3 regions of the Salinifilum ghardaiensis genome follow, and region 1 is predicted to be linked to each of the others. Evidence: riboswitches for the same ligand, from Rfam matches in the RefSeq annotation. Region 1 holds a riboswitch; each other region holds the start of a gene.

Region 1 (7,277 bases):
GCATGCCCGTCGACGAAAGCGTTCGCAGCACCGCCCGCGAGCTCGGCCTGCGCGCGCAGCTGGTGGCCTACGGCGCGGCCGGGTGGGCGCAGGCCCGGCTCGGCGAGCCGGTGGCGCGCCTGCTGCACCGGCCGTGGCGGGACGACCCGTACCCGGTGTACCGCACGCTGCGGCGGCGCGGGCCGTTGGTGCGCAGCCGCCTGGGCATGTGGGTGGCGTCCACGCACGGGATGTGCGACGCGGTGCTGCGCGACGGCCGCTTCGGTGTGCGCACCGCGGAAGGCGCCGCGTCCCAGCCGTTCGCCGATGAGCTGGGCCAGGACCTGTCGCTGCTGGAGCTCGACCCGCCCGACCACGCGCGGCTGCGCCGGCTGGTCGCGCCCGCCTTCCGGCCGCGCCGGCTCGAGACCTACCGGGAACGCATCACCCGCGTTGCCGAGGACCTGGTGGATGCGGCCCGTCGGCGGGGCGAGTTCGACCTGATCCGGGACTTCGCCGCGCCGCTGCCCATCGCCGTGATCCAGGAGCTGCTGGGAGTGCCGCCGTTGGACGCCGAGCGGCTGGCCCGGCACGGACGCGTGCTCGGCGGTGCGCTGGACGGTGTGCGGTCGGTGCGCCAGTTGCGGCGGCTGCGGGAGTCGACCGCCGCGCTGGCGCAGCTGTTCGACGGAGTGATCGCGCAGCGCCGCGCCGAGCCCACCGAGGACGTGCTCGGGGACCTGGTGCGCGCCACCGACGAGCAGCGGCTCACGGGCGCTGAACTGGTGGGGCTGTGCAACCTGCTGCTCGTGGCGGGTTTCGAGACCACTGTGAACCTGATCGGCAACGGCACGGCCGCGCTGCTGGACCACCCGGAGCAGTGGGAGCGGCTGTGCGCGGAGCCGCAGCGCGCGCCCGCCGCGGTGGAGGAGACGCTGCGCTGGGACGCCCCGGTGCAGGCGACGGTTCGGGTGGCGCACGAGCCGGTCGAGCTGGGCGGGTGTGCGCTGCCGGTGAACGGCACGGTGCTCGTGCTGCTCGGTTCTGCGGGCCGCGACCCGCGGCAGCACGCCGAGGCGGAGCGCTTCGACATCACCCGCCGCGACCGCGGGGAACACCTGGCCTTCGCCGGCGGCCGGCACTACTGCCTGGGAGCTCCGCTGGCCCGGTTGGAGGGTGAGGTCGCGTTGCGGACCCTGGCGATGCGGTTGCCGGACCTGCGGCGGGCGGGACCGGTGCGCCATCGCGCGAGCTCGATCATCCACGGCCTGTCCGCGCTGCCGGTGCGCGCCGGAGGCGCCAGCCGGTCCACCACCGCCGCGCGGACGTGACAGCCGGGCGCGCCCGCCGGACCGGTCGGTGCGTGCGGGCGCCTACCCTGGGGCCGTGCTCATCGTGCTGCCTCCCTCGGAGACGAAGACGACCGGCGGCGAGGGCGCTCCGCTCCAGCTGGAGTCCCTGTCGTTCCCGGAGCTGAACGACGCGCGCCGCGCGCTGGCCACCGAACTGTCCACATTGGCCGAAGACGTCCCGGCGAGCCTGTCCGCGCTCGGGATCTCCGAGCGCCAGGTGGACCAGGTGCGGTTGAACGCGGAGCTGTGGAAGGCCCCGACGGCGCCCGCGCTGGAGCGCTACACCGGCGTGCTCTACGACGCGCTCGACGTGCGCTCGCTGGACGGGCACGAGCGCGGCCGGGCCGACCGGCGCCTGGCCGTGGCCTCGGCGCTGTTCGGGCTGGTGCGCGGCACCGACGAGATCCCACCGTACCGGATGTCGGCCGATGCGCGGCTGCCCGGTGCGGGGAAGCTGCGGCCGGTGTGGCGCCCCGTGCTGGAGCCGGTGCTGGGCGGGCTGGACGAGCTCGTCGTCGACCTGCGCTCGGGCGCCTACGCCGCGCTGGCGCGCGTTCCCGCCGCCGCGGGTGTGCGCGTGCTCTCGGAGGACTCCCGCGGCGAGCGCAAGGTCGTCAGCCACCACAACAAGTCCTACAAGGGGCGCTTGGCGCGCAGCCTCGCCGCGACCGCCGCAGAACCCGCCACAGTGGACGACCTGCTGGACCTCGTGCGGTCGGACGGCTTCGCGGTGGAGCGCGAGGGGGAGCAGCGCTTCGCGCTCATCGTGCGGTGACGGGAAGTCCGGACTCGGCCGTCGCCCGGGCTCCGGGGGACGGCCGGGACCGCCGGGAGGAGCGGGACCCGCACTCGACCCTCACTTGAGCCCGGCCACGGGTCCGATGACGACGATCGCCGGCGGGGCCACGTCCGCATGCTCGACGTCCTCGGCGATCGCGCCGAGCGTGCTGCGCACCGTCCGCTGCCCCGGCATGGTTCCCTCCTGGATGACCGCCACCGGGGTGTCGGCCGGGCGCCCGTGCCGCAGCAGCACGTCGGCGAACGCGTCGAGCCGGCGCACCGCCATCATGAGCACGAGCGTGCCGCTCAGCCGCGCCAGTGCGGGCCAGTCCACCAGCGACTTCTCGTCGTCCGGGGGCACGTGGCCGGAGACGACGACCACCTCGTGCGCCACGCCGCGGTGGGTGACCGGCACGTCCGAGACCGCGGGGGCGGAGAACGCGCTGGTGATGCCGGGCACCACCGTCACCGGCACGCCCGCCTCGGTGCACGCCAGCAGCTCCTCGAAACCGCGGCCGAACACGTACGGGTCGCCGCCCTTGAGGCGCACCACGAACTTCCCGGCGCGGGCGCCGTCGATGAGCGTCCGGTTGATGACCTCCTGGTTCGCCGCCCGTCCGTACGGGATCTTGGAAGCGTCCACGACCTCGACGTGCGAGCCGAGCTCGTCGAGCAGCTCGCGCGGCGCCAGGTGGTCGGTGAGCACCATGTCGGCCTTGGCCAGCAGGCGCCGCCCGCGCACCGTGATGAGGTCGGGCGCGCCCGGCCCGCCGCCGACGAGCGCGACGCCGGGGGACGGCGGTTCCGCGTGCTCGTCGACGACGCCGGACTGCAGCGCCTCCACGAGGCCGTCGCGCACCGCCACCGACCGCCGGGGTTCGCCCCCTGCGAGCACCCCGAGCAGCAGCCCGTCGTGCTCGCCCACGGCGGGGGTGACGGCGCTGCCCGCGGGGGCGTCGTCGGCGCGCACGCAGAACACCCGGTTGCGCTCGGCTTCCGCGCCGACGGCTGCGTTGACCGCGTCGTCGGAGGCCGCCGCCACGGCGTACCACGCCTCGGCGAGGTCGCCCGCGGCGAAGGCGCGGCGCGTCCAGCGCACCTCGCCGCGATCGGCCATGGACTCCACGGCGGGGGTGGCCTCCGGTGCGATCACCTCGACCTCGGCCCCCGCGCCGACGAGCCGCGGCAGGCGCCGCTGCGCCACGGTGCCCGCGCCGACGACGACGACGCGTCGCCCGCGCAGGTCCAACCCGGCGAGGTAGTGGTGCTCTGTCGGTGTGTCAGTGCGCGTGCCCATGTGCGTGTCCGTGGCCATGACCTTGTCCGGTCGGATCGTCCGGGTGGTGGTGCGGTGTCTGCGGCTGGCCCAGCTTGTCCTCGAACCCGGGCAGCAGCACGCGATACGCGCAGGTATCGCAGTTCATCCGGATGTCGCCGTGCAGGGCCTCGTGGTAGCGCTCCACGACGAGGTCGGCCAGCGCGTCGGTGTTGCCCAGGTACCCGGCGACCCGGACATCGATGTCCGGATTCCGCTCGCCGTACTCGTGCGCCTGCGTCACGACCCGCTGCGGCAGCACTCCGTCGAAGAGGAAGTACGGCGCCACCACGACCCGTTTCGCACCCAGCCGGCGAGCGCGCTCCAGACCGCCGGGAACGTCCGGCGGTGCCAGCGAGATGAACGACGTCTCCACGGTGGCGAAACCGCCGGTTTCCTGCAAGAGCCGTGAGACCTTGGACACCTCGGAGTTCGCGTCCGGGTCGGTGGAGCCGCGGCCGACGAGGACGACGGCCGTGTCCGTCCACTCCGAACGGGGAACCTCCGCCTCGATGCGTTCGGACAGCACCGACAGCAGCGTCGGGTGGGGGCCGAGCGGGCGGCCGAAGACGTAGCGGGTGGCGGGGTTGCGCTTCACCTCGCGCTCCAGCGCGGCCGGGATGTCGCCCTTGCCGTGCCCGGCGGCGACGAGGACCAGTGGCACGGCGACCATTTCGGCGTGGCCGCGTTCGGCGAGGTCGTCCCACGCCTCGTTCACGGCGGGCGCGGACAGTTCGATGAACCCTCCGCCGACGTCGATCCCCGCGGCGGAGACGCGCTCGGCGACCCGCTGCGTGAACGCGCGGAACTCACCCACCCCGCCTTCGTCCACTGTGCCGTGTCCGACGAGCAGGAGTGGTCGCGGTCGATTCACTGGTTACCTCCGGATTCGTCAATCTTGCCAGTACAACAACGCGTTCACCGCAGCGGACGCGATGGCGGCACCGCCGCGCTCGGACAGCGTGCTCACCGCGGGAAGTCCGCTCCCGCGCAGCGCGGCCTTCGACTCGACGGCGCCGACGAAACCCACCGGCACCCCGATGACGAGCGCCGGGCGCACCTCGCCGCCGGCGGCCAACCGCAGCAGCTCGGTCAGCGCCGTGGGGGCGTTCCCGATGGCCCACACCGCACCGTCGGGAAAATCCCTTGCGGCGCAACGGATTCCCGCGGCCGATCGGGTTATTTCCGCCTGTCCGGCGGTTTCCGCCACCGACGGGTGGTCCAGGCCGACGCGCGAGTCGCGGGCGGTCACTCCCGCGGCGACCATGCGCACGTCGCAGACCAGCGGCGCGCCGCCCACGAGCGCGCGCCGACCCTGCTCAGCTGCGGACTCGGTGGTGACGACTTCGCCCACCCAGCTCGGATCGGCGGTGGTGTGCACCACGCGCTCCACGACGGCGCGCGCCAGCGGCGGGTGGTGCGCGAAATCGGCGCGCTGCCGCATGATGCGGTAGGACTCGGTTTCGATCGGATGCACTTTCCTGCGCACGGTCATCCTTCGCATGAGATCGGGCTCGGCGCGCCCGGCCGCTCCGCGCCGGGCGCGCGTTCGACTCCGCGGCGCGCCCGCTCCCCGGGACCGCGCCGGGGGCACCGGACGGCGGCGCGGGCGCGCTCGCCCGCGGTTGCGCGGGCACGCGCGCGCCACCGCGGCGCGCCGAACCGCACTCCGCAGCGCTGCGGCCGCGCTCGTCCGCGCGGCGGACGCAGCACGCGAGACATCGGTCCACGAACCTCCTGGGTTTCCCGCCCGAGGGGCCGGCGAGGGCGCCGCGCGCCGCGGTGCGGCGCGGGGTCGGTGCTGAGTCTCCTGACTCCCGGATCATCGCGAGCGCCGTCGGCCTTCCCGCCGTCTCCGGCCGTGGCCATTCCTGCGCGGCGCCCGCTCACCCGGTCACAGTGGGCGGGTCCGTCCCGGATTCGCACCGGGTTCCTCTGTCACCGACCGCCGCATCTTCGCCCGCGAACCCCGCGAGGTCAAACCCGGTGAATTCGATCACAGAGCGTGCAGGGGTCCGGTTCCACCCCGTGTGGGTGACGCGTCGGGTTCCGTTCCGCCAGCGCGACCTCCATCCTGGAGTCACCGTGGTGGCGCTCTGCCCAGCACGGCCCGGGAGGCGACCATGAACGAGACGCACACGATCACCCTCGATCTCCAAGTCGTCGAACAGGGTTCGAAGACGACGTGCGATGTCGGGTTCACCACGCCGAGCGGCCAGGTCGTACACGGCCACGGCACGGCGCGGCGGCATCCCGACGATCCCGAGGTCCCCCAGATCGGGGACGAAATCGCGACGGCCCGCGCGCTGTTCGAACTGGCGCACAAACTGCTGGACACGGCGGCGTCCGACATCGGCCAGCAGCTGAACCGCCGCGTGCGGCTGCCCGCCTGAGCGGGACGGCCCCGAGCGGGGCGGCGCGGCCGGGGCCGGAGAGCTCCCGGTCGCGCCCGCTGCCGCTGCGGCGGGCGCGGCACCCTGCCCGGGCAGGAACCTACTCCAGCAGGCGGATGGCATCGGCCGGGCAGATCTCCACGCACTCGCCGCAGGCGGTGCACCGGTCGGCCACCACCCGCGGGCGCCCCGGAGCGGGGCGCAGCGCGTGCTCCGGGCACGTCAGCAGGCACGCGCCGCAGGCGGTGCAGTCGGTGGTGATCACCAGCGGGTCCTCAGGCATCGCTGGTCATCCACCGGTAGCCGCGCGGCGTGACGAAGCGGTCGCTGAGCACGGCCGACTGCGAGGAGCCCACGATCACGGTGGTGAGCATGTCCACCGAACCCGGATCGAACTCGGCGATCGGTGCGCACCAAACGCCCTGGTCGGGCCGGTAGGCCTGCCGCACGGCGCCGACCGGCGTGGTCGCCGGTCGGGACTCGGCGAGGATCTCCAGCGCACGCCCCAGCTGCCAGTCGCGCTGCACCGACCGCGGGTTGTAGAAGCACACCACGAGGTCGCCCTCCGCCGCGGCGCGCACGCGCCGCTCGATGATCTCCCACGGCGTGTGCAGGTCGGACAGGCTGATGAGCACGTGGTCGTGGCCGAGCGGCGCGCCGAGCAGCGCCGAGGCCGCGAGCGCCGCGGTCACCCCCGGAACGCCCACCACCTCGATGTCCGAGGACGCCTTCTCCAGCGCGGGGCTGGCCATGGCGTACACGCCGGCGTCGCCGGAACCGATGAGCGCCACGGCGTTGCCGGTCCGCGCCAGCGTCACGGCTTCCTCGGCCCTGGCCTCCTCCTGGCCGAGGCCGCTGCTGCGGACCTCGGTGCCCGGCCGCAGCAGGTGCCGCACCTGGTCGAGGTACTGGTCCAGCCCGACGACCACGGAGGCGCGGCGCAGTTCCGCCTCCACGCGCGCGGTGCGCAGTTCGGGGGTCCCCGGGCCCAGGCCGACGATCGCCAGCCGCCCCCGGGGGCGGATCCGGGCGGCGGCGGCGGTGACGTCCGCGCCCTTGATCTTGTCCGCGACGAGCTGCACCTCCCCGCCCTCGGCGAGCTCGGCGGCTCCGGTCAGCGCCGCGGCCTCGGAGACGCTGGGCGTGCCGACCTCGGCCCGCACGGTCTCGCTCGGGTTGGGCACGGCGACCTCGGCGAGCTGCTGGGCCGGGTAGGTCAGCAGCGGCAGCTCGTCACCGCCGTCGCTGGAGTGCCAGAAGCCCAGGTCCTGCACCGCCTGCAGGATGCCGGTCTCCTCGGCCTTGAGGTCGACGCTGGCCGCGGCGCGGATCGCGCGCGGGTCGAGGTCGTGCTCGGACTCCAGCCGGGCGAGCGTCTCGACCACCGCGGTGCGGGAGACCCCGCTGGCCGAACCGACACCGACCACGAGCGTCCGCGGCACCAGCCGCAGGACGTTG
Region 2 (7,277 bases), 1.3 Mb from region 1:
GGCTCGACGGACCCTGGCGGACCCGGCTCGTCGGCCCGCACTACGACCCTGCCGCCGATGCGGACCACCACGTCACCGGCCCGTCGGTGCGCGACGCGCTCGACGGGTTCCTGCACGTGCGGCGCAGCGCGCCGATGCGCCCGCTCCGCAGCACTGCATGAAACCGGGAACCGGCACCCGGCCTACCCGGAGGGCGCGGCGGCCCGCGCGTCGCGGCGCGCGGGCACGAACCGCACGTGCGGGTATCCCTCGGGTTCGTGCGTGACCACCGCGGTCACGCCCCACACCTCGGCGATGCGCTCGGCGGTGAGCACCGCGTGCGGCTCCCCGGCGGCGACGACGCGGCCCTGGTCGAGCACGACGACGTGGTCGCAGTACATCGCGGCGACGTTGAGGTCGTGCAGCGCCACCACGGTCGTCGTCGGCAGGTCGACGAACAGGTTCAGCAGGTCGAACTGGTGCTGGATGTCCAGGTGGTTCGTCGGCTCGTCCAGCAGCAGCTCCCGCGGCTGCTGCGCCAGGGCGCGGGCGATCTGCACCCGTTGGCGCTCCCCGCCGGACAGCGTCTGCCACCGCCGGTCGGCCTTGCCGGCCAAGCCGGTGCGCTCCAGCGCGTCCTGCACCGCGGTCTCGTCGGCGGCCGAGGCGGGCTGCCACGGCCGGCGGTGCGGGATGCGGCCCAGCCGCACCACCTCGACCACGGACAGCGGCACCTGCGTGTCGCTGTGCTGCTCGACCACCGCCACTCGCCGGGCCACGGCGCGGCGGCCGAGGTCCGCGAGCGCGCGGCCGTCCAGCGTGACCACTCCCGCGGTCGGGGAGAGCACCCCGGCCAGCAGCCGCAGCAGCGTCGACTTGCCGGACCCGTTCGGTCCGAGCACGCCGACGGTGGAACCCTCCTGCGGGGTGAGGCTCACCCCGTCGAGGACGAGCGCGCCGCCGAGCGTGCGGGTCACGCGGTCCGCGGCCAGTCCGTCACCGGTCATCGCGTCTCCCGGGCGCGGTAGAGGATGAGCACGAACGCGGGCACGCCGATCAGCGCGGTCATCACGCCCACGGGGATCTCCTGCGGGTCGAGCAGCGTGCGGCCGAGGGTGTCCACCCACACCAGGAACACCGCCCCGGCCAGCGCCGTCACCGGCAGCAGCCGCGCGTGGTTCGCCCCCGCCACGGCGCGCGCGGCGTGCGGCAGCACCAGGCCGACGAACCCGATCGCGCCGACGGCGCTGACGACCACCGCCGTGAGCAGCGCCGTGGTGCACAGCAGCACCAGCCGCGTGCGGGCCACCGCCACGCCGAGAGCGGCCGCGGCGTCCTCGCCGAAGGCGAACGCGTCCAGCGACCGGGCGTGGCCGCCGCAGAGCACCAGCGCCACCGCCAGCGCCGCGGTGCACGTGGCCACCTCGGTCCAGGCGGCGTTGCCCAGCGACCCCAGCAGCCAGAACATCACCCCGCGCGTGGTCTGCGCGTCGGCCGAGGTGAGCACGATGAACGAGGTCAGCGCCGAGAACAGCTGCATCGCCGCCACCCCGGCCAGCACCACCCGGTCGGTGGTGCCGCCGAGCAGGTGCGCCAGCACCAGCACGAGGGTGAACGAGACGATCGCGCCGGCGAACGCGCCGGCCGACATCGACACCGCCCCGCCGCCGAAGCCGAGCACGAGCACCAGCACCGCCCCGGTCGACGCGCCGGAGGACACGCCCAGCACGAACGGGTCGGCCAGCGGGTTGCGCAGCAGCGACTGCATGATCGCCCCGCAGGTGGCCAGGCCCGCGCCGCACACCGCGGCCAGCAGCGTGCGCGGCAGCCGCAGGTTCCACACGATGCCCTCGCGGATCAGCGACAGCGAGGACTCGCCGAGCCCGAGGCGGGCGGCCACGGTGGCGTACACGTCGCCGACGCGGATCTCGGCCGGGCCGATGGTGATGGCCACGGCCACCGATCCCGCCAGCGCGGCCAGCCCCACCACCAGCAACAGCGGCAGCCACGCGCGCCGGGCCGCGCGGGTCGTCCCGGCCGCGCTCACCGGTCGCGCCCGAACTCGCGCAGCTTGGCGGCGACCTTCTCCACTCCGGCCACGGTGCGGATCGACGGGTTCATCGCCTGCCCGCTCAGCCGCACGTACCGGTGGTTCTCGACCGCGTCCATGTGGGCCGTGGCCGGGTGCGACTCGAGGAAGGCGATCTTGGCGCGCGCGGTCTCGGCCGTCTCCGACCGGCGCGAGAGGTCGCCGAGCACGAGCACGTCCGGGTTGCGCTCGGCCACGGTCTCCCAGTTGATCTGCGGCCACTCCGCGTGCGTGTCGGCGAAGGCGTTGCGCGCGCCGACCTGGTCGGTGATGATGCCCGGCGCGCCGCAGCAGCCCGCCAGGTAGGGCGACTCGGAGTTGGCGAACCAGAACATCAGCGACGTGCCGGAGGCGTCGAGGCCGCGGGTGGCGCGGTCCATGCGTGCCTGCAGGTCGGCGACGAGTCGTTCGCCGCGCCGGGGCACGTCGAACAGCTCCGCCAGCTCGCGGACCTCGCGGTAGAGGGTCTGCATCGACAGCGGGTGCTGCCGCCGCCCGTCGCCGGAGCCGCTGTTGTCCTTGGCGCAGTCGGCGGGGGAGAGGTAGCTGTTCACGCCGAGCTCGGCGAACTGTCCCCGCGTGGCGACCCCGCCGGGGCCGAGGGTGGACACGAACGAGGCGGTGACGAAGTCGGGTTCGGCGGCCAGCACCGACTCGAACGACGGCATGTCGTCGGCCAGGCGCGGCACCGACGCGTTCGCCGCGGCCAGTTCCTGCGGCAGCGGGTCGGTCCACATGGACGTGCCCACGATGCGGTCGCCCAGCCCGAGCGCCAGCAGGATCTCCGTGGTGCCCTGGTTCAGCGACACGACCCGCTGCGGCGGCCGGTCCAGTTCGGTGCGCGTGCCGCAGTTGTCCACGGCGCGGGGGTAGCCGGGGGCGGGCGGTTGCTGCTGCGGCGCCGCTGCGGTACCGCAGCCGGCCAGCAGCGCGAGCGCGGACAGCAGGGACAACGGCAGAGCGAGGCGGTGCAGTGCCGACAGCAAGCGCACGAACGCTCCTCGGTGTCGAAGGGGCCGAGACGCGGGCCCGCGGGTGCATGACAAGACCCGGCCGCGCGGGCCGGGAGCCAGCAGGTCTTCGGACTCGGGGTCTTCCGGGCGGAACGCCTTCCCGGAGGGCGTGCTCCAGTGGCTGAGCCCGGGGCCGTTCCACGACTCCGTGTTCCGCCCGTCGCCCACACCGCTGCGCGTCAGTTCCGGATTCGCACCGGATTCCCTGACTCACGTCGCGCGTGAGTTCGACTGGCGAACGACAACGTACCACCCGCGCCGACCCGGCCCACCCGCCCCGGCGAAACCCCTGGTCACGCCGCGATCCGGCGGGTGAGGGGTGAGTTGGGGCACCCCCGCGGCCCCGCCCGGACGACCCGGGCGGTCGGGTCAGGCAGCCGCGGCGGCACCCCCAGGCCGTCGAGGAGTCACAGCAGGCTCAGCTGCCGCGGCCGCGGCTGGCGCCGCACCGGCTGCGCATCGACGACCGCATCGCCCAACCCGTCCAGCAACGGGCTGCGGCGCCGGTCGCGACCGCCGCGGCGCGCCGCACCGGTGAGGTACAACCGCTCGTGCGCGCGGGTCATGCCCACGAACACCAGCCGCCGCTCCTCGGCGAGCGCCTGCTCGTCCGGCGGGGACTGCGGCCACGACAGCGGCAGCAGCCCGTCCTCGCAGCCGGCCAGGAACACCACCGGGAACTCCAGGCCCTTGGCCGCGTGCAGCGTCAGCAGGCACACCGCCTCGGCCCGCGGGTCCAGCACGTCGACCTCCGCGCCGAGCGCGACCTCGCGGGCCAGCTCGGTCACGTCGCGGCAGCGGCGGGCCAGCGGCAGCAGCAGATCCACCGCGTGGTGCACCTGCGCGGCCGTCTCGTCCGGCACCCGCCCGGCCACCACCTCGGCCGCCCGCCGCATCCCGGTGACCACGTCGTCCGCGGCGCCCCCGCCGGCGCGGGCGAGTTCGTCGGTGACCAGCCGCACCCCGGTGCGCTGGGCCAGCCGCTCGTGCGAACGGCGCTGCACCGGCAGGCCCTGCCGGTCCAACGCCTCGGCCAGGGCGTGCGCCTGCGCCTCGGTGCGGTAGAGCACGGCGACGTCGCCGAAACCGAACCCGCCGCGCTCGTGCCCGCTGGCCCGACCCGCGTCCAACGCGTGGAACGACGCCCCGCCGAGCAGCTGCTCGACCGTGCCGGCGATGTAGGCCGCCTCGGCGTGCTCGTCGGCGGCGGTGTGCCGCACGATCCGGTGCGCCGGCCGGTCCCCGGCCGCGGCCAGCACCCGGTCCGGCACGAACGTCGACGCCGCCACCGCCCGCTGCGCCGCGGTGAGGATGTGCGCCCCGCTGCGGTAGTTGCGCTGCAGGTGGCACACCCGCGCGGTGGGGAAGTCCGCGGTGAACCGCAGGAAGTAGCCCACGTCGGCGCCGCGGAAGGCGTAGATCGCCTGGTCCGGGTCGCCGATGGCGGTCACGTTGCCCTCCGGCGGGGCCAGCTGCCGCAGCAGCCGGTACTGCACCGCGTCGACGTCCTGGTACTCGTCGACGGTGATCCACGCGAACCGGTCCCGCCACGCCGCGGCGGCCTGCGGGTGCTCGGCGAGCACGGCCACCGCCGCGTCCAGCAGCCCGTCGAAGTCGACCAGGTCGCGCTCGGCCAGCGCCTGGTGGTAGCGCCGCACCAGCGCGGCCACGTCCTCCTCGACCGGCTCGCCCAGCCGGACGCGGCCGGCCGCGTCCGCCAGCCGCCGCGCCCCGCCCTGGTCGCCGGCCAGCGCCAGCCGCAGGTCGTGCTGCACGGCCGCGTCGGCGATGCCGAACCCGGCGGTGAGCCCCGCCGCGTCGGCGTGCTCGCGCAGGATCCGCAGCGCCAGGCCGTGGAACGTGGTCACCGTCATCTCCGCGGCCGGAGCACCGAGCAGCCCCTCCAAGCGCTGCCGCATCTCCGCCGCGGCGCGGCGGGTGAACGTGACCGCCAGGCACGTCCGCGGGTCCGCGCCGCGCTCGGCGACCAGGTGCGCCAGCCGGTGGGTGACCGTGCGGGTCTTGCCCGTGCCCGGTCCGGCCACGATCAGCAGCGGCCCGCCGGCGCAGGCCGCGGCCGCGGCCTGCGCACCGTCCAACCCGGCCAGCAGGCCCGTCGCCGCGACCGCGTCCGGCTCCGGGGGTTCCGTGCCGTCACCGGTCTGCTCAGCGCCGACCGCGACGCCCGGGCGGGCGGGCGCGGCCTGACCGGGGGGCTCCTCGGCAGCCTCCCTGCCGCCGGTGGCCGCATCCGCGTGCTCGCCCGCCCCGGCTGGCGCCGCAGCCCCGCCCGGCGCGTCCGCAGCGCGCCGGGCCGGCACGGTGGGGGTCGGCGCGTCGAACAGGGCTAACGCGGACCCGCCCCACTCGGCCGCCTCGCCCGGGTCGAACAGGCGGATCACCCCGTACTGCCCGTCGAAGCCGGCCTCGCGGCGCACCCGCCCGGCACGCAGCCGACGGATCGCCTCACCCAACGCGGGATCGTGCCCGGCCAACTGCTCGACCGGCACCTCGTCGAGCACGTGCAGCTCCGGCCCGAACGCGGCGGTCACCCGGGAGGTTTCCGCGAACACCGTCTTGCTCTTGGGCCCCACGCCGCGCAGCTCGCCGATGATCTCCGGTAGCGGGATGCGGTTGCGGTAGTCCACCGCGCCCTGCGGGCGCGCCCCGGCGGGCCGGTCGGCCACCGCCGCGACCCGGTTGAGCACCCCGACCGTCAGCGCCTTGCCGCAGTCGGGGCACACCCCGCCGTGCGCGGCGGTGTCCTCCGGGGCGCAGCGCAGCCCGCAGCCGCGGTGCCCGTCGAGGTGGTACTTGCCCTCCTCGGGGAAGAACTCCACCGTGCCGGCGTAGCCGCGGCCGGTTTCCAGCGCGGACTTCACCGCGAAGTAGTCCAGCTCCACGTCGAACGCTGTCGCCTCGCGCGCGACCATCGGCGGCGAGTGCGCATCCGAATAGCTCACCAGCGTGTAGCGGTCCAACCCGGACACGCGCCAGTTCATCTCCGGATCCGACGACAACCCCGTCTCCACGGCGAAGACGTGCCCGGCCAGGTCCCGGTAGCACTCGTCGAGCGAATCGAACCCGGCCTTGGAGCCGAGCGCGGCGAACCACGGCGTCCAGATGTGCGCCGGCACCAGGTACGCCCCGTCGCCGGATTCGAGGGTGATCTCCAGCAAGTCGCGGGAATCCAGCCCGAGGATCGGCCGCCCGTCCGAGGCGAGGTTGCCGATCGTCGACAGCCGCGCGATGAACCGCTCCGCCGCGGCGAAGTCCGGCAGGTAGCACAGGTGGTGCACCTTGCGGGTGTGCCCGCCGGCCTTGTAGATCGTGGAGATCTCCACCGACAGCGCGAACCGCACCGTCCCGCGGCACGACTCCGGCAGGGTGGCCAGCACCTCGGCGTCGACGTCGTCCCGCAGCCGGTACAGCCCCGGCTCCTCGGCCGGCGTCAGCATCTCCTGCGCGTGCGCGAACCAGGCCGGATGGGTGATGTCGCCGGTGCCGAGCAGCGCAACTCCCTTGCGCCGCGCCCACCAGGCCAGGTTCGGCAGCGTCCCGTCCTTGCTGCAGGCCCGCGCGTACTTCGCGTGGATGTGCAAATCGGCGTAGAAGCGCACGCGGAGATCCTGCCAGCCGGCGTGCCCACCGCCCCTGCCGGGGCGATCACCCTGCTAGCGTCGGCCACCGTGAGCGAGGCCGAGGTCGACACCGCGGGCGTGTGCAAGTTCCCCGGCTGCGACCGTCCCGTGGCCGCCGCCTCCGGGCCCGGACGCCCCCCGGAGTACTGCGACCTGCCCGAGCACACCCGCTGGCGCGCGTGGAAGGAGCGGCAACGCCGCGCGGGCGAGACCACCGGCGGCGAGGCCGGCGCGGACGGCGCCACCTCCGACCGGGAGGCCACCCGGCTGCACACCGCCGAACTGCTGCGCCAGTACCGCAGCCTCTCCGAGCAGCTCTCCCGCACCCTGCACGGTGCGCTGGAACACCTCGACGGCCTCACCGACCCCAGCACGGCCGACGCCCAGGTGCGCGCCGCCCACGCCGACGCGGCCGGCCGCGTCGCCCGGGCCGAGCAGGAACTGGCCACCGCGCTGCACCGCGCCGAGCAGGCCGAGACGGCCCAGCAGCAGGCCGAGACCGACCGCGACGCGGCGCGCGCCGACGCCGAAACCGCGCGGCAGCAGGCCGAACAG
Region 3 (7,277 bases), 1.8 Mb from region 1:
AATGGTCGTATTGGTCCCGCAGAACCCCTTGCCGCGTACGGTGGTGACCTCATGACGAAGCGCGTTCGCCGCCGCGCACCGCTCCCGCTGACCCGGTACCTGTTCCTCGTGAACGCGGCGCTCCTGGTCGTCACGCTCGTCGCCGCCGGCTCGCTGTGGACGCTCCACGAGTACCGCGACGTGCGCGCCGAGTACACCCGGCGCGCGATGACCCTGGCGCAGTCGGTGGCGGCGCTGCCCCAGGTGCGCGGTTACCTCGCCGATCCGGAGCACCGCGGCGAGATCGCCCCGCTGGCCGCGCGGATCCGCCGCGCCGCCGACGTGCGCTACGTCGTCATCGTCGACTCTGACGGCATCCGGCACTCGCACCCCGACCCGCGCGCCATCGGCGGCCACCCGCACACCGACCCGGCACCGGTGCTGGCCGGCAACACGTGGACGGGCGTGGAGTGGGGCCCGGCCGGGCTCACCCTGCGCGCCCGGGTCCCGGTGCGCGACGAGGCCGAGGAGGTCGTCGGCTACGTCTCCGTCGGCGTGCTGTCCTCGCGGGTGACGCTGGCCGCGCGGAACGCGCTGCCCGTCATCGGCACGACCCTGCTGCTCGCCCTCGCCCTCGGCGCGGGTGGCGCGCTGTGGATCTCCCGCAGGATCCGCGCGAAGACGCACGGCCTGGAACCCGCCGAGATCACCGAGCTGCTGGAGAGCCGCGAAGCCCTGCTCTACGCCATCACCGAGGGCGTGCTCGCCGTCGGCGCGGACGGCACCGTGCTGCTGGCCAACGACTCGGCCCGCGAGGTGCTCGGGCTGCCGCGGGACTGCGTCGGCCGCACCCCGCGCGAGCTGGGACTGGACGAGCAGCTGTGCGACGTGCTGAGCGGTGCCGACACCCGGGAGGACGTGTTCCTCGCCGTCGGCGGGCGGCTGCTCGTGTGCAACCCGAGGCCGGTGCGCATCGGGGAGCAGGGCACGGGACGGCTGGTGACGCTGCGCGACCACACCGAGATCGTGCGGCTCGGCGGTGAGCTGGACGGCGTGCGCACCATGGCCAACGGCCTGCGCGCGCAGACCCACGAGTTCGCCAACCGCATCCACACCGTCACCGGCATGCTCGACCTCGGGGCCGTCGGCGAGGCCCGCGAGTACCTGTCCGAGCTGTCCGCCACGACGACGCGGGCGAGCACGTCCGTGTCCGAGCGCGTCCACGACACCGCGCTGGCGGCGCTCGTGCTGGCGAAGTCGGCGCAGGCCTCCGAGCGGGGCGTGGAGTTCGAGCTCGCCGCGCTCAGCGACGTGCCGCGGGAACTGCCGCCGCAGCTGCGCGACGACGTGCTGCTGATCGTGGGCAACCTGGTGGACAACGCCCTCGAAGCCGTGGGCGGCTCCGGCTGGGTGGAGCTGCTCGTGCGGCTGCACCGGGACGGCGAACCGCTGCTGGAGATCCGCGTCACCGACTCGGGCCCGGGCCCGGCTCCCGCGGTCGCCGAGGAGGTGTTCGCCGCCGGGGTGAGCACCAAGGGGAGCGGCGGCACCGGCCACCGCGGGCTCGGGCTCGCGCTGGTGCGGCAGGCCGCGCAGCGGTGGCACGGGTCGGTGGACGTGGACGCCACCGAGGAGACCGTGTTCAGCGCCTACCTCCCGGTGCGAGAGGATGCGCGCTAGCACGCCGGTAACGTCGCCGGCCGCTGCGCACGTCCGCGCGGTGCCGGTGGCGGCCGCCGTGCCGTCGGAAGCCGCGCCCCTCGGGGGCAGGACCCGTCGGAGGCGGGGACTCCCAGCGGAGGGCCCGCGCGGACGCCGCGCAGGAGGTGGGAGCCGGTGCTGTCGGTGCTCGTCGTCGACGACGACGCGCGCGTGGCGCGCAACCACCGGGATTTCGTCGCCTCGGTGCCGGGGTTCGCGGTGGTCGGCGTCGCCCACAGCGGCGCCGAGGCGCTGCGCGCCGTTGCCGAGCACCAGCCCGACCTCGTCCTGCTCGACCTCTACCTGCCGGACATGTCGGGCATCGACGTGCTGCAGCGGCTGCGGGCGCCGGACGAACCGGGCCCGGGCACGCCCGTGGACGTGCTGGTGATCACCGCGCTGCGCGACATCGACAACGTGCGCGCCGCGCTGCACGGCGGTGCGATGTACTACCTGCTCAAACCCTTCAACCTGGACGCGCTGCGGGAGCAGCTGGACCGCTTCGCAGCGGTGCGCGACAAGCTCACCGGCGTGGAGCAGGCCACCCAGCGGGACGTGGACCGCGTGTTCGGCGTGCGCCGCCCGACCTCGCGGACGAGCCTGCCGAAGGGGCTGACGGCGGAGACGGCGCAGCTCGTGGCGGAGACGCTGCGCGCGGCCGAGTCCGACCTGTCGGCCGTGGAGGTCGCCGAGCGCGCCGGCATCGCGCGGGTGACCGCGCGGCGCTACCTCGAGCACCTGTGCGCCGACGGGCAGGCCGCGCTGCGGATGCGGTACGGGTCGGCGGGGCGGCCCGAGCACCGCTACCGGTGGGTGCGGTGAAACACGAGGAAGTGGCCCCGGAAACGCGGGTGGGTGCGTAGCAGGGCCTCCGGGGAAGCCCCCGCTCCGGGTGCTCGACATCGAGCAGCCGCCGCGACACGGGATCTGGCCCCGTTCGCGATCGCGCATCGCAACATGTAGTGTGCTCGGTGCTGGTGGTTCACGGGGCCGGGAACGGTCCGGTGAGGCGAGAGGGAACCCGGTGGGAATCCGGGACTGCCCCGCAGCGGTGAGCGGGAACGACCGCCGTCACCACCCCCGCGGTGGTGCAGCACTGGACGCACGTCCGGGAAGCGACGGCCAGTAGGGCCGGCCGAGCGCCGGAAGCCCGCGAGTCCGAAGACCTGCCACCGGTGTGCGCGGGAGAACGCGCACGCACGCCGGGCCTCGAGGGCGGGCCCCGGACACGCGGACCACCCCGCCGGGTGGAGAACCCGCCACGCGGAACGCACCGCAGCGGCGCAGCGCGCCGGCGTCCACCACTCCCGCTCGCGAGGTCCCGGATACGGACGGACTCGCGAGAGGAGAGCGTCGTGACCCAAGCGCCCCCTGCAGCACCCGCGCGCACGCCGGAGCTGAGCGTGCGCGAACCCGACGGCCGCCTGCGCCCGCTCGACTGGGACCGCGTGGTGCGCCTCGTGCAGCACGCGACCAGCGGGCTCGCCGACGTGCACGCCGAACCGGTGCTGGCCGAGATCCGCCGCAACCTCTACGACGGCGTGCGCGCCGAGGAGCTCGCGCAGGCGCAGATCATGGCCGCGCGCACCCTCGTCGAGTCCGAACCGAACTACTCGCACGTCTGCGCCCGGCTGCTGCTGCACGCGCTGCGCGGCGAAGCGCTGCAGCACCTCGGCACGACCGCGTCCGAATCGGACACCGGCGAACCGGGAACCGACTGCGCCGAGCACTTCCCCGCCTACGTGCGATTGGGCGTCCACCTCGGACTGCTCGACCCGGAGCTGGAGCGGTTCGACCTGCATCGGCTGGCCGCCGCGCTCGTCGGCGAGCGCGACCTGCAGTTCACCCACCTCGGCCTGCAGACGCTCCACGACCGCTACCTGCTGCACGACGACGGGGTGCGGTTCGAGCTGCCGCAGGCGTTCTTCATGCGCGTGGCCATGGGCCTGGCGCTGCACGAGGACGACCGGGAGCGGCGTGCGATCGAGTTCTACGAGCTGCTGTCGACGTTCACGTTCATGGCCTCGACGCCGACCCTGTTCAACGCGGGAACCCTGCGTCCGCAGCTGTCCTCGTGCTTCCTCACCACTGTGGACGACGACCTCTCGTCGATCTTCCGCTCGTACCGCAGCAACGCGATGCTCGCGAAGTACTCCGGCGGGCTCGGCAACGACTGGACGCCCGTGCGCGGGCTCGGTGCGCGCATCCGCGGCACCAACGGGACCTCGCAGGGCGTCGTGCCGTTCCTGAAGATCGCCAACGACACGACGGTCGCCGTCAACCAGGGCGGCAAGCGCAAGGGCGCGGCGTGCGCCTACCTGGAGACCTGGCACATCGACATCGAGGAATTCCTCGACCTGCGCAAGAACACCGGCGACGACCGGCGCCGCACGCACGACATGAACACGGCGAACTGGATCCCGGACGAGTTCATGCGGCGCGTCGAGGCCGACGCCGAGTGGACGCTGTTCTCGCCCGACGAGGTGCCCGGCCTGCACGACGCCTGCGGCACCGACTTCGCCGAGCGCTACCGGGCCGCCGAAGCGGCCGCCGACCGCGGCGAGATCGCCGTGTTCCGCCGGGTGCGGGCGGTGGAGCTGTGGCGGCGGATGCTCACCGCCCTGTTCGAGACCGGCCACCCGTGGCTGACGTTCAAGGACCCGTGCAACCTGCGCTCGCCGCAGCAGCACGCGGGCGTGGTGCACTCGTCCAACCTGTGCACCGAGATCACGTTGAACACCGGCCCGGACGAGGTGGCCGTGTGCAACCTCGGGTCGGTGAACCTGCGGGCGCACGTCGGCTCCGGCGGCCTCGACCACGCGCGGCTGGAGAGCACGGTCACCACCGCCGTGCGCATGCTGGACAACGTCATCGACCTCAACTTCTACACGCTCGACGAGGCCCGCGACTCCAACTTCCGCCACCGCCCCGTCGGGCTGGGCGTCATGGGGCTGCAGGACGCCCTGTTCGAGCAGGGCGTCCCGTTCGCCTCCGCGGAGGCCGTCGAGTTCGCCGACACGAGCACCGAGGCGGTGAGCTACTACGCGATCGCCGCCTCGGTGCAGCTGGCGGCCGAACGCGGCCGGTACTCCTCCTTCGAGGGGTCGCTGTGGAGCCGCGGCATCCTGCCGGTCGACTCGCTGCGCCTGCTCGAGCAGGCGCGCGACCCCGAGCACGCCGAGCTGGACCACTCCGCGCGCATGGACTGGGACGGGCTGCGCCGGCGGGTGCGGAACACGGGCATGCGCAACTCCAACGTGCTGGCCATCGCCCCGACGGCGACGATCTCGAACATCTGCGGTGTGGGCCAGTCCGTCGAGCCGCTGTTCTCGAACCTGTTCGTCAAGTCCAACATGTCCGGCGACTTCACCGCCATCAACCCGTACCTGGTGCGGGACCTGAAGCGGCGCGGCCTGTGGGACGCGGCGATGGTCGCGGACCTGAAGTACCACGACGGCACCGTCTCGGCCATCGACCGCGTCCCCGCAGACCTCAAGGCGCTGTACGCGAACGCGTTCGAAGTGGACAGCTCCTGGATCGTGGAGGCCGCGGCGCGCCGCCAGAAGTGGCTCGACCAGGCGCAGTCGCTGAACCTCTACATCGCCTCCCCGAGCGGCAAGAAGCTCGACGCGCTGTACCGCGCGGCCTGGCGCAAGGGCCTGAAGACGACCTACTACCTGCGCTCCCGTTCGGCCACCCAGGTGGAGAAGAGCACGCTGCGCGGCACCGACGGCAAGCTCAACGCGGTCCCGGCGACCCCGGCCGCGGAGCGCGGCGCCGAGCCGACCGGCTCCGCCGCGTGCGCCGCCGACGAGCCCGACTGCGAAGCCTGCCAGTAGCTGGACTTCGCCGGGTCGTTTTGCGCACGGGATCCCGCAGCTGAATCCCCTGCACTCCCAGCTGCCCCGACCAGCTGCCCCGACCTCCCGCCCCGGACAGCGGAACAGACGCCTGCCTCGCCGTCCACGCCCCTTGGAGCACTCGAGATGACCACCGCCGCCAACGACACCGATCCCACCGGTCTCGGCGCGATCGACCGGGACGCCGGACGCGTCACCGTCGACGACAAGTCCATGATCAACGCCCGCGCCGACGTGAACCAGCTGCTGCCGCTGAAGTACCACTGGGCCTGGGAGAAGTACCTCGCCGGCTGCCACAACCACTGGATGCCCACCGAGGTCGGCATGCAGGCCGACATCGCGCTGTGGAAGTCCTCCGACGGGCTCACCGAGGACGAACGGCTCATGCTCGTGCGCAACCTCGGGTTCTTCGCCACCGCCGAGTCCCTGGTGGCCAACAACGTCGTCCTGGCCGTGTACCGGCACCTGACCAACCCGGAGTGCCGCCAGTACCTGCTGCGGCAGGCCTTCGAGGAGGCGGTGCACACGCAGACGTTCCAGTACATCTGCGAGAGCCTCGGGCTCGACGAGGGCGAGCTGTTCAACGCCTACCGCGAGGTCCCCTCCATCGCCGACAAGGACGCGTGGGCGCTGCAGTACACGCAGAACCTGGAAGATCCCGGGTTCACCACCGGCACCCCGGAGGCGGACCAGAACTTCCTGCGCGACCTCATCGCCTTCTACGTGATCTTCGAAGGCATGTGGTTCTACACGGGTTTCGCGCAGGTCCTCGCGCTGGGCCGGCGCAACAAGATGGTCGGCATCGCCGAGCAGTACCAGTACATCCTGCGCGACGAGTCGCTGCACATGAACTTCGGCATCGACTGCATCAACCAGATCAAGCTGGAGAACCCGCACCTGTGGACGGCGCAGTTCCAGCGCGAGGTGCGCACCATGCTCGCCGAGGCCTGCGACCTGGAGGTCGCCTACGCGCGGGACACGATGCCGCGCGGGATGCTCGGGCTGACCGCCGAGCTGTGCGAGCAGTACATGCACTTCATCACCGACCGCCGCGCGCAGCAGATCGGCCTGGATCCGCTCTTCGGGGCGCGGGAGAACCCGTTCCCGTGGATGTCGGAGACGATGGACCTGCGCAAGGAGAAGAACTTCTTCGAGACCCGGGTCACCGAGTACCAGAGCGGCGCGGCCCTCGACTGGGACTGACCCCCGATGCGCAGCGGTCACCGGCTCCCACTCCCGTGCAGGGCAACTCGCCCGGTGACCGCTGCCCCCGGCGTGCTCCCGGCTCGTCCCGTCTCCGCCGGGAGCACACCCGGTCCGTCCGGCAGGATCGGCCGTCCCCGCCGGGCGGACCGCGGCCGTCCCGCGGGAAGCGCTGTGGCACCGCTTCCCGCGGGACGAGCCAAAAACTGCACGCGAGGTGAGGTGTTGAGTGGTCACGTCGCGGAACCTCCCGCAGTGGGCCCGGTTGCGATGCGGGCCTTTCGGCTCTGGCGAGCCGAATACCGGTGGAAATCATCCTCGACCTCTGCACGTCCCCGCGGCAGTCACCGCTGCAAGCGAAACAAGCCTTTGCTCAAGCGGGATCGCCGCGCAGCGAGCATCACGGCACGGCGATCCCGGTCGCCGCTGCTACGCCACCGCGTCGCGGGCCGCGCGGGCGGCCTGGTGCATCGACCCGACCAGCAGGTCGCGGTACTCCTCGGCCGTGGCCGCATCGCCCTCGGAGACCGCGTC

What was found. Region 1 has a riboswitch for cobalamin ahead of ACVGV0_RS17900 (precorrin-8X methylmutase). Riboswitches for the same ligand answer to the same signal wherever they lie in the genome.
Region 2: it holds a riboswitch for cobalamin, as region 1 does, so the genes downstream of both, ACVGV0_RS12045 (ABC transporter substrate-binding protein) here and ACVGV0_RS17900 (precorrin-8X methylmutase) in region 1, are expected to answer to the same signal.
Region 3: it holds a riboswitch for cobalamin, as region 1 does, so the genes downstream of both, ACVGV0_RS02800 (ribonucleoside-diphosphate reductase subunit alpha) here and ACVGV0_RS17900 (precorrin-8X methylmutase) in region 1, are expected to answer to the same signal.

What each region holds. Positions count from the first base shown of each region.
Region 1 covers NZ_CM137101.1:3,923,770-3,931,046, forward strand. The annotation lists gene ACVGV0_RS17880 (cytochrome P450) at 3-1,310, shown strand; gene yaaA (peroxide stress protein YaaA) at 1,366-2,106, shown strand; gene cobA (uroporphyrinogen-III C-methyltransferase) at 2,188-3,408, opposite strand; gene ACVGV0_RS17895 (sirohydrochlorin chelatase) at 3,392-4,300, opposite strand; gene ACVGV0_RS17900 (precorrin-8X methylmutase) at 4,319-4,921, opposite strand; cobalamin riboswitch at 5,231-5,361, opposite strand; gene ACVGV0_RS17905 (DUF1876 domain-containing protein) at 5,550-5,819, shown strand; gene ACVGV0_RS17910 (DUF362 domain-containing protein) at 5,920-6,102, opposite strand; gene cobJ (precorrin-3B C(17)-methyltransferase) at 6,095-7,277, opposite strand, start outside.
Region 2 covers NZ_CM137101.1:2,618,577-2,625,853, reverse strand. The annotation lists gene ACVGV0_RS12060 (erythromycin esterase family protein) at 1-161, shown strand, start outside; gene ACVGV0_RS12055 (ABC transporter ATP-binding protein) at 183-986, opposite strand; gene ACVGV0_RS12050 (FecCD family ABC transporter permease) at 983-2,026, opposite strand; gene ACVGV0_RS12045 (ABC transporter substrate-binding protein) at 2,023-3,060, opposite strand; cobalamin riboswitch at 3,123-3,332, opposite strand; gene ACVGV0_RS12040 (UvrD-helicase domain-containing protein) at 3,489-6,701, opposite strand; gene ACVGV0_RS12035 (hypothetical protein) at 6,771-7,277, shown strand, end outside.
Region 3 covers NZ_CM137101.1:623,602-630,878, reverse strand. The annotation lists gene ACVGV0_RS02810 (ATP-binding protein) at 52-1,659, shown strand; gene ACVGV0_RS02805 (response regulator) at 1,816-2,502, shown strand; cobalamin riboswitch at 2,639-2,868, shown strand; gene ACVGV0_RS02800 (ribonucleoside-diphosphate reductase subunit alpha) at 3,006-5,519, shown strand; gene ACVGV0_RS02795 (ribonucleotide-diphosphate reductase subunit beta) at 5,667-6,743, shown strand; gene ACVGV0_RS02790 (M28 family peptidase) at 7,173-7,277, opposite strand, start outside.